3 regions of the Arthrobacter sp. Marseille-P9274 genome follow, and region 3 is predicted to be linked to each of the others. Evidence: riboswitches for the same ligand, from Rfam matches in the RefSeq annotation. Region 3 holds a riboswitch; each other region holds the start of a gene.
The links. A riboswitch is a leader RNA that binds a small molecule or an ion and turns the genes downstream of it on or off. The one in region 3 is predicted to bind S-adenosylmethionine.
Positions count from the first base shown of each region.

Region 1: another riboswitch for S-adenosylmethionine. It lies ahead of OC550_RS19845 (LLM class flavin-dependent oxidoreductase); the one in region 3 lies ahead of OC550_RS17930 (substrate-binding domain-containing protein).
Region 2: another riboswitch for S-adenosylmethionine. It lies ahead of OC550_RS04315 (bifunctional o-acetylhomoserine/o-acetylserine sulfhydrylase); the one in region 3 lies ahead of OC550_RS17930 (substrate-binding domain-containing protein).

Region 1 covers NZ_CAMPOV010000003.1:556,896-560,164, reverse strand. Annotated here, with positions in the region: gene OC550_RS19850 (NtaA/DmoA family FMN-dependent monooxygenase) at 1-942, shown strand, start outside; SAM riboswitch class I at 1,031-1,121, shown strand; gene OC550_RS19845 (LLM class flavin-dependent oxidoreductase) at 1,204-2,610, shown strand; gene OC550_RS19840 (alpha-hydroxy acid oxidase) at 2,703-3,269, opposite strand, start outside.
Region 2 covers NZ_CAMPOV010000001.1:957,477-960,745, reverse strand. Annotated here, with positions in the region: gene OC550_RS04320 (homoserine O-acetyltransferase) at 1-590, opposite strand, end outside; gene OC550_RS04315 (bifunctional o-acetylhomoserine/o-acetylserine sulfhydrylase) at 624-1,943, opposite strand; SAM riboswitch class IV at 2,012-2,126, opposite strand; gene OC550_RS04310 (VOC family protein) at 2,237-2,878, shown strand; gene OC550_RS04305 (hypothetical protein) at 3,068-3,269, shown strand, end outside.
Region 3 covers NZ_CAMPOV010000003.1:118,535-121,803, reverse strand. Annotated here, with positions in the region: gene OC550_RS17940 (SDR family oxidoreductase) at 1-363, opposite strand, end outside; gene mgrA (L-glyceraldehyde 3-phosphate reductase) at 445-1,515, opposite strand; SAM riboswitch class I at 1,775-1,871, shown strand; gene OC550_RS17930 (substrate-binding domain-containing protein) at 1,963-3,057, shown strand; gene OC550_RS17925 (sugar ABC transporter ATP-binding protein) at 3,041-3,269, shown strand, end outside.

The DNA.
Region 1 (3,269 bases), 440 kb from region 3:
GACTGGGCCGACGAATACGTCGAAGCAGCCTACAAGCTCTGGGAAGGCTCCTGGGCGGATGACGCGGTGCTCGCCGACAAAGAGCGCGGCATCTACGCAGACCCCGCCAAGGTCAGCAAGATCCACCACCGAGGTGCCCGCTACTCGATCGAAGGGCCGCATCTGGCCACGCCCAGTCCTCAGCGGACCCCGTTCCTGTTCCAGGCCGGCAGCTCTGCGCGCGGCAGGAGCTTTGCCGCGGCCCACGCAGAGGCCACGTTCTTGTTCGCCCCGCACACCGAGTACGTGCGCAAACAGGCCGCCTCCATCCGTGCCCTCGAAGCGGAGTCCGGCCGGGCGCCGGGGGACGTGAAGATCTTCGCCGGACTGTCTTTCGTCGTCGGCAGCACCGAGGCCGAGGTGAAGCGCAAGGAAGCCGAGTACGACGAGTACCTGGACCTGCACGCGATCATCGCCCACATCGGCGGTGGAATCGGGGTGGACCTCGGCGGCCTACCGCTGGACACGCCGCTCGGAGAGCTCTCCACGGAAGGTGCCCGCGGGGTGCTTGAGGCCGCGATTGCATCGGTGCCGGGCGGCAAGCCGACCGTCGGTGACCTGGCCCGTTACCGCGCTAAGGCGCAGCAGATCGCCGGCACACCGGAGCAGATTGTGGACGAGTTGGAACGCTGGCAGGACGCGGGCATCGACGGCGTCAACGTCATGAACCAGATCCTGCCCGGTTCCTACGCGGACTTCATTGATGGCGTGCTGCCCGAGCTGCGCAAGCGTGGGCTGGCGCAGGCCGAGTACCGTCCGGGAACGCTGCGGGAGAAGGTTTTCGGCCGCGGACCCCGCCTGGAATCCACACATCCGGCAGCCCGTTTCCGCGGGGCATTCGAAGCTCACTCGGCTGCTGCCACGGAACGGGTTCCCGCGCACGACGGCAGTCAATCACCGTAACCGTAAGGCCACCATGCGCGGTCGGGCGGGTTACCCGGTGTGACAGGCCGGTTGGCTAAGCGGGGCAGTCTGGGTTGGAATAGACCAGTAACCATCCAGAGCGGCCGAGAGACCCGGCTTGTTGACGCCGCAGCAACCCCCTCGCTAGAGGAAGGTGCTACCGCCGGGACCGATGGAGAAGCCTGATCTCTCGTTGGTCCAGCGGGCCGCTGACGCCCGCTCGGACCAACGCGGGCTCTTCTCTTCGGGAAGGAGCCTGAAATGACATTGCACAGCCCGCAGCGCCACATCCGCTTCAACGCCTTCGACATGAACTGCGTCGGCCACCAGTCGCCCGGCCTGTGGCGGCACCCGGAGGACAAGTCCGCCGACTACAACACCATCGGCTATTGGACCCACCTGGCCAAGGTGCTGGAGAAGGGCCTCTTCGACGGCCTCTTCATCGCCGATGTCCTGGGCACCTACGACGTGTTCGGCGGCTCCAACGAGACCACGCTGCGCGCGGGCACGCAGGTCCCGGTCAACGACCCGTTCCTGCTGGTCTCGGCGATGGCCGCGGTCACGGAGAACCTGGGCTTCGGCGTCACCGCGGGCACGGCCTACGAGCACCCCTACCCGTTCTCCCGCCGCCTGGCCACGCTGGACCACCTGACCAACGGCCGCGTCGGCTGGAACGTCGTCACCGGCTACCTGCCCTCCGCCGCGCGGAACATGGGCCAGGAAGACCAGATGGAGCATGACGAGCGGTACAACCACGCGGACGAGTACCTCGAGGTCATCTACAAGCTGCTGGAAGGATCCTGGGAGGACGACGCCGTCGTCAAGGACCGGGAACGCGGCATCTTCACGGACCCGTCCAAGGTCCACGAGATCGGCCACGAGGGCAAGTACTTCAAGGTGCCCGGCATCGCCATCACGGAGCCGAGCCCGCAGCGCACCCCGGTGATCTTCCAGGCCGGCGCCTCCAAGCGCGGCACCCAGTTCGCCGCCGAGAACGCCGAGGCCGTCTTCGTGACCTGCCCGACTAAGGAAATGCTCGCCGCGTCCGTCAAGAAGATCCGCGACGCCGCCGAGGCCGCCGGCCGCGGCCGCTACGACGTCCGCATCTACGCGATGCAGACCATCGTCACCGGCCCGGACAACGAGACTGCGCAGGCCAAGTTCGAGGAGTACAAGTCCTACGCGGACATCAACGGCGCGCTGGCCCTGATCTCCGGCTGGATGGGCGTGGACCTGTCCACCTATTCGCCGGACGACGTGATCGGCGCGAACGTCAAGTCCAACGCCATCCAGTCCTCCGTGGAGACCTTCCAGAAGGCCTCGGGGGACACCGGCAAGCCGTGGACCATCCGCCAGCTGGCCGAGTGGGTCGGCGTCGGCGGCTTCGGGCCGATCACGGTCGGATCCGGCGCGCAGGTCGCCCAGGACCTGGTCTCCTGGGTCGACGAGACCGACGTCGACGGCTTCAACCTGGCCTACGCCATCACGCCGGGCACCTTCGAGGACATCGTCGAATACGTGGTCCCCGAACTGCAGAAGCTCGGTGCCTATCCCACGGAGTACGCTCCGGGCACGCTGCGCAACAAGCTCTTCGGCCAGGGCGACCGTCTGCCGGAGCAGCACCGGGGCAGCCGCTACCGCATCGGCAGCTCCGTGGCCGCGGTCTAGCGGGGCGCTTCCGGACCGGAATGTAAGGACAACGACGGCGATGCACCACCTTCGCGAAGGTGGTGCATCGCCGTCGGGCTTTACTGTGCGCCTTAGCTGAGGCCGGCTCCCGCCGGTGACCTGCGCAGGCGCAGCATGTCCGGCGTCAGGTCCTTGATGGTGGCGGCGCCCATGAGCAGCATGGTGGTGCGGACCTCGTCGGCGAGGAGCTGGAGCACGCGCTCGACGCCCTCCTGCCCGCCGGCCATCAGTCCATACAGATAGGCGCGGCCGACCAGGACGAAGTCGGCGCCCGCGCAGAGGGCAGCTACCACGTCGGTGCCGCTCATGATGCCGCTGTCGAGGATGATGTCTACGTCGCCGCCGGCTTCCTCGCGGACCTCGGGCAGGGCTTCGAAGGACACCGGGGCCCGGTCCAGCTGGCGGCCGCCGTGGTTCGAGACGATCAGTCCGTCGGCGCCGGCCGCCAGCGACTTCCGGGCATCTTCGCGGGTCAGGACGCCCTTGACCAGCAGCTGGCCGGGCCAGATGGAGCGGATCCACTCGAGATCCTCGAAGGAGAGCGTCGGGTCGAACATCGAATTGATCAGCGTCGGCAGGTCGGCGCTGGTATCGGACAGCGACGCGAACTTCAGCGAGTCCGTGGTCAGGAAGTTGAA
Region 2 (3,269 bases), on a different contig from region 3:
AAAACCTGGGCCTGGGCGAAGGCGATCTGTTCCGCCGTGCTGGCGGCGCCGCAGGCAATCACGGCGCAGCGGGCTGTGCGCTCGGGATAGGTCGCGGCCCATTCGAGCGCCCGTGCCCCGCCCATGGATCCGCCGAGGACCGCGTGCCAGCGGCGGATGCCGAGCAGGTCCGCGAGACGGGCTTCGGCGTGGACCGAATCACGGACGGTGACCATCGGGAAGCGGGAGCCCCAGGGACGTCCGTCCGGTCCCGGCGATGCCGGGCCAGTGGATCCGTAGCAGCCGCCAACCATGTTGGCAGCCACCACGAAGTACCTGTCGGTATCGATGGTTGCCCCGGGGCCCACCAGCGCATCCCACCAGCCCGGCTCGTCGGAGACTCCACGGGCAACATGCGTGCTGCCGGTCAGGGCATGCTGGATGAGCACGGCATTGGAGGCATCCTCGTTCAGGGTGCCCCAGGTCTCGTAACCGAGGACGACCTCCGGCAGATAGCCGCCGGTCTCGAATTCCAGGGCTCCGATGGATGCGTGGCGCAAGATGCCGTCCGCTGCCGTGTTCAGCAATTCCTGTGGTTGCAGTGTTGTCAAAGTGATGCCCGTGATTCCTTCATCTCTAAGCGCCTAGGCTGCGCCCTTGGCCGCGCGGAAACCGGCTTCCAGGTCCGCGATGATGTCGTCGATGTGTTCAATGCCGACGGCGAGCCGGACGAGGCCCGGGGTGACGCCGGCGGCGGCCTGGGCCTCCGGCGACAGCTGCGCGTGCGTGGTCGACGCCGGGTGGATCACCAGCGAGCGTACGTCACCGACGTTAGCCACGTGCGAATGGAGTTCCAGTCCGTCGACGAAGCGCTTGCCGGCTTCGAGTCCGCCGGAGATCTCGAAGGCGATGATGGCCCCGGTTCCCTTCGGGCCGTACTTGCGGCCGCGGTCGTACCACGGGCTGGAAGGCAACCCCGCGTACGCAACGGACTCGACGGCGTCGTTCTTTTCCAACCACTGCGCCACCTGCTGCGCGTTGGAAACGTGCCGCTCCACGCGCAGGCTCAAGGTCTCCAGGCCCTGGGCGATGAGGAAGGCATTGAACGGTGCCACCGAGGAGCCCAGGTCGCGCAGCAGCTGGACGCGTGCCTTGAGGATGTAGGCGAGGTTCGCGCCGAGCGCGCCGCCGACGCCGAGGTCGCGGGCGAAGACCAGGCCGTTGTAGCTCTCGTCCGGGGTGTTGAAGCCCGGGAACCTCTCCGGGTCCTTGGCGAAGTCGAAGTTGCCCGAGTCCACGACGACGCCGGCGATGGCGCTGCCGTGGCCGCCCAGGTACTTGGTGGCGGAGTGCACGACGATGTCCGCGCCCCATTCGATCGGACGGATCAGGTACGGGGTGGACAGGGTGTTGTCGACGATCAGCGGCACGCCGGCCTCATGGGCGGCGGCGCTGACGCCCTCGATGTCCAGGACATCCTGGCGCGGGTTCGAGACGACTTCGCCGAAGAATGCCTTGGTGTTCGGCTGCACGGCCGCGCGCCACTGGTCCAGGTTGTCCGGGTCCGCCACGAAGGTCACCTGAATGCCGAACTTCCGCAGCGTGTTCTGGAACAGGTTGTAGGTGCCGCCGTAGAGGCTCGGGCTGGCAACGATGTGGTCTCCGGCCTCCGCCAAGTTCAGGATGGAGAACGTGGACGCGGCCTGGCCCGAGGACAACAGGAGCGCGCCGACGCCGCCTTCGAGGCTGGCGATGCGGGTTTCGACGGCTTCCTGCGTGGGGTTCCCGATGCGGGTGTAGATGGGCGCCAGCTCCTGCAGCGCAAAGCGGTCGGCCGCGCTGTCGGTGCTGGGGAAGACGAACGATGTGGTCTGGTAGATCGGCAGCGCCCGGGCTCCGGTTGCCGCATCCGGCTCCTGGCCGGCGTGGATCTGACGGGTTTCGAATGACCAGTTGTTGGACATAACTGCAACTCCCTCGCTGATATGAAGGGGTCAGCACTGCGGCCGCCGGTGGCGTGGCTGCAGGTTGCGACCCGCGCTTGCTTCGCGCCTGGTGGCGGAAACCAGGTCTTCACCCGGGGCACCCCACCGCGGTTGGAGGGTTGCCGGCCAGCAAGCCGGGGCTCGATGCTGGCACTCATGACCTGTATCAAGGTTCGGCGAAGGCCTGCGGATCGGCAAGTATGTGACGGCGTGTGAATGTAGCTTAGGCCACCCTAAGTCGAGAGGCACATCACAAAATGCCAAGATGAGTTATGCGTTTCGACCACGTTTCCTATGCATGTGAACCCGATGGCCTGGCTGCCACCACCGAGCGTATTGCCTCGGCCCTAGGCATCGAGGCAGTCAAGGGCGGGGTGCATCCCCGCTTCGGCACCCGGAACACGATCTTCCCCCTTGCCGACCACCACTATCTCGAGGTCGTCGAGGTGCTGGCCCACCCGGCGTCGGACAAGGCACCCTTCGGCCAGGCGGTGCGCGCCCGGTCCGAGGCCGGCGGCGGCTGGATGGGCTGGTGCGTTGAGGTCGACGACCTCGCGCCGTTCGAGGAAAGGCTGGGCCGGCATGCCGTCCCGGGCAATCGCAAGTTCCCCGACGGCCGGGAGCTGACCTGGCAGCAGATCGGCATCAAGGGCCTGATCGCGGACCCGCAGGTGCCGTACATGCTGCGCTGGGACGAGGGCACGGAAGACCTGCATCCGTCCAAGGCCTACGATGCGACCGCCAAGCTGATCGGCCTGACCATCGCCGGCTCCTCGGCGCGGGTGGCGGACTGGCTGGGCACGCCGGTGGACGCGCTCCTGGACGACATCAAGGTCGCCTGGACGGCACCGAACGGCACGCCGGGCATCATGTCCGTGCGCTTCGAGACCCCGAACGGCATCGTCGAGCTCTAGTTCCCGGCGCCCGCGCCCCTTTTCTGCCTGAGGCTCCGTTTTGGTTGCCTGCTCCGCTTCGAACTGGAGCGGAGCAACCAAAACGGAGCCTCTTGCATTCTGCCTACACAGGATCGCCGGGGCTCTCGGGATCCACAGACCCGGACATGACCATGCACCTACCGCTCTGTCTGGCGGCAGGCTGTGGGCATGCGACTCATCTATTCCCGAGACGTCGAAATAGCAGGCCAGGACCGGCATGCGCTGGCGGTCAAGGCCAGAATCGGAAAGCTCATTAGGCTCCGCCGCGGCGTGTATGCAGAGGCGGCGCCGTTCGAAGAACTGCCGTGGTGGGAGCAACAGCGGGTCCGCATCGACGCTGTTGTCGGGACCGGGAGGAGGGACCGGGCAC
Region 3 (3,269 bases):
GTGCTTGAGCTCGTCCTCGAGGTCGTTGTCGGCGAAGTTTCCGAGCAGTCCGTACCCCGCGTTGTTGACCAGCACGGTCACGGGCCGGTCCGTGGCGGCGAGGCGCGCGGCGACGCGGTCGATGCCGTCATCCGTGATCAGGTCGGCGGCGATGGTCTCCACCGGCACCCCGTAGCGTTGCTGCAGCGAGGCCGCCGCCGCGGCGAGGCGCTCCCCATCGCGGGCCACCAGGACCAGGGCGAGGCCGCGCTCGGCCAGCTGGCGCGCGAACTCGGCGCCGAGGCCCGCGGTGGCGCCGGTGATCAGCGCCGTTCCGGGCGCGGCGGGGGTGTTGCCTGCAGGACGATGATGCTCGTTAGCCATGGCCCGACTGTAATGCAGGGCGGGACGCACCGGTCGAAGCCGCCCCGGAAAGGTGCGTCCCGCCGTCGTACTTTTTCTGCGTTAGATGGAGGCGGAGACCTCCCAGATGTCCACGTTGGTGCCTCCCGCGGTGATGTCGTCGATGCGGCGCAGCTCGTCATCCGAGAAGGAGGTGTTGGCGAGGGCACCGAGGTTCTCGTCCAGTTGGGTTGTGGAGGAGGCGCCAAGCAGGACGGAGGTGACGCCGCCGTCGCGCAGCAGCCAGGCGATGGCGAGTTGGGCGAGGGTCTGGCCGCGCTCGCCGGCGATCTCGTTGAGGGCGCGGGCCTTGGCGATGTTCTCTTCGGTGATGTGGCCCTGCAGCGAGCCGCGTCCGCCGCTCGGCTCGGCGCCGGCGTCGCCGATGTACTTGTTGGTCAGCAGGCCTTGGGCGAGCGGGGTGAAGGCGATGGAGCCCATGCCGTTCTGTTCGAGCGTTTCCAGCAGCCCGTTTTCCACCCAGCGGTTGAAGAGCGAGTACGCCGGCTGGTGGATCAGCAGAGGGGTCCCAAGATTGCGGGCGATGTCCGCGGCCGCGGCGGTGCGCTCGGGCGAGTAGGAGGAGATGCCGACGTAGAGCGCCTTGCCCTGCCGGACCAGGGAGTCGAGGGCGCCGATGGTCTCTTCGAGCGGAGTGTCGGCGTCGGCGCGGTGGGAGTAGAAGATGTCGACGTAGTCCAGGCCCATCCGCTCCAGCGACTCGTCGGCCGAGGCGAGGATGTACTTGCGGGAGCCGAGCTGGCCGTGGGGTCCGGGCCACATGTCCCAGCCGGCCTTGGAGGAGATGACGAGCTCGTTGCGGTACGGCCTGAAGTCCTTGCGGAGCATCCGGCCGAAGTTCTCCTCGGCGGAGCCGTAGGGCGGGCCGTAGTTGTTGGCCAGGTCGAAGTGCGTGATGCCGCTGTCGAAGGCGTGGCGGAGGATTTCGCGCTGGGAGTCGAAGGTGCGGTTGTCGCCGAAATTCCACCACAGGCCGAGGCTGATGGGCGGCAGCAGGAGGCCGCTGTTGCCGACCCTGCGGTAGCCGAAGTGCTCGTAGCGGTCGGCGGCGGCGACGTACGGCCGGTGCGTTTCGGGGACGGGGCTGAAGCGGACTTCGTTCTGCGGGGACAAGGAAACCTCCTGTTGGCTTGGGAAGGCGGCGGCCGCGCCAGACGAGGCGGGGCTGCTTCATGAAAAATCCTAGGGCCCTGCGGGCGTGGCCGGAACAGCACCGTGAAAGCCAGCGACGGTAGCGCAGCGGGGCAGTACTTGTCAGCGATTGAGTCGCGGCGTGACGAAGTATGGCAGCACGTGACTTTCCGTTGAGCCGGGAGCCCCGCCATGTGACGCCCGGGCGGCGCCGGACGCCTTCACATTGTTCAATGGATCCACACCATCTAGAGCGGCCGAGAGACCTGGCTCGTCGACGCCGCAGCAAGTTCATGGATTCCCGCCATGGATAGTGCTTCGGCCAGGACCGATGGAGATCTAACGATTTCGCCCGCACTGATGCGCAGCTGTGCAGCGCGGGCTGGTTCGCGATTCCTCCATCACCTGGACATTCGAAGGACACGAACCATGCATAAGACCAAAGCCACAGCCAACCGCCGTGCCACCAGGCCGCACCGCCCGATTTTCCGGGTCATCGGCCTGATCGCCGCGGCCTCGCTGCTCGTCACCGGCTGCTCCCTCAAGGAGCCGGTGCCGCAGTCCGGCGGAGCCAATCCGCAGGCAGGGGCAGGCGCTGCCAATGTCCCCGCCGCGGAGGAGAATTCCGTCGCCGACGCACCCTCGCTCGAGGGAAAGACCATCGGCATCGCCGCGAAGGACATCGTCCACGACTTCAGCCGCGTGGTCTACGAGGAACTGCAGGCGAGCATCGAGCAGCGGGGCGGCAAGGTGATTGCCACCCAGGCGGAGGCCAAGGATGACAAGCACGTCACCGACGTCGAAAATCTCGTCACGCAGAGCCCGGACGCGATCGTTGTGATCCTCGGTGACTCCCAGACGCTCTCACCGGCGCTGAAGAAGGTCGACGACGCGGGCATCCCGCTGTTCACCATCGACTTCCAGTCGGAGTACAGCAAGAACAACGTCACCAGCGACAACTGGGTCATCGGCTCCACCCTCGCCCGGACGCTGGCGGAGGACATCGGCGGCAAGGGCAAGATCCTGGCGTTCAACGGCTTCCCGGGTGTGGCCCCGTGCCGCATCCGGTACAGCGAACTGAAGGTGGTGCTCGAGGACTACCCGGGCATCGAGATCCTCGAGCCCGAGCTGCAGGACAAGTACGAGGGCACCATCGAGGACGCGAAGAAGCAGATCCAGGACCAGCTGCGGCGCCTGCCCGAAGGCGAAGTGGATGCGGTCTGGAGCTGCTGGGACATCCCGCTGATCGGGGCCGCGCAGGCGATCGACTCGGCCGGGCGCGACGACATCAAGCTGTACGGCGTCGACGCCGAACCCGGTGCGCTGGACCTGATCGCCGATCCCGGCAGTGCCTATCAGTTCACGGTGGCGCAGCAGACCAAGGCGATGGCCGCGAAGTCGGCCGAGAACGTCGCCCTGTTCCTGGGCGACCGGCAGGACGATGTGCCCAACACCAGCTACCTGCCTCCGGTGTTTGTCGACAAGTCGAACGTGAATCAGGTGCGCAGTGAACTCGGAATCTAGCAGCGAGCTGCTCGCGATGCGGGCGATCAACAAGTCCTTCGGCGCCGCACGGGTGCTTGCCGACGTCGATCTCTCCCTGGCGTCCGGCGAAATCCTGGGGCTGGTCGGCGAGAACGGCGCCGGGAAGTCGACCCTGATCAAGATCCTGACGGGTCTTTACACGGCCGACGGCGGCAGCATCGAGCTCGCCGGAAAGCCGGTGCTTATCACCA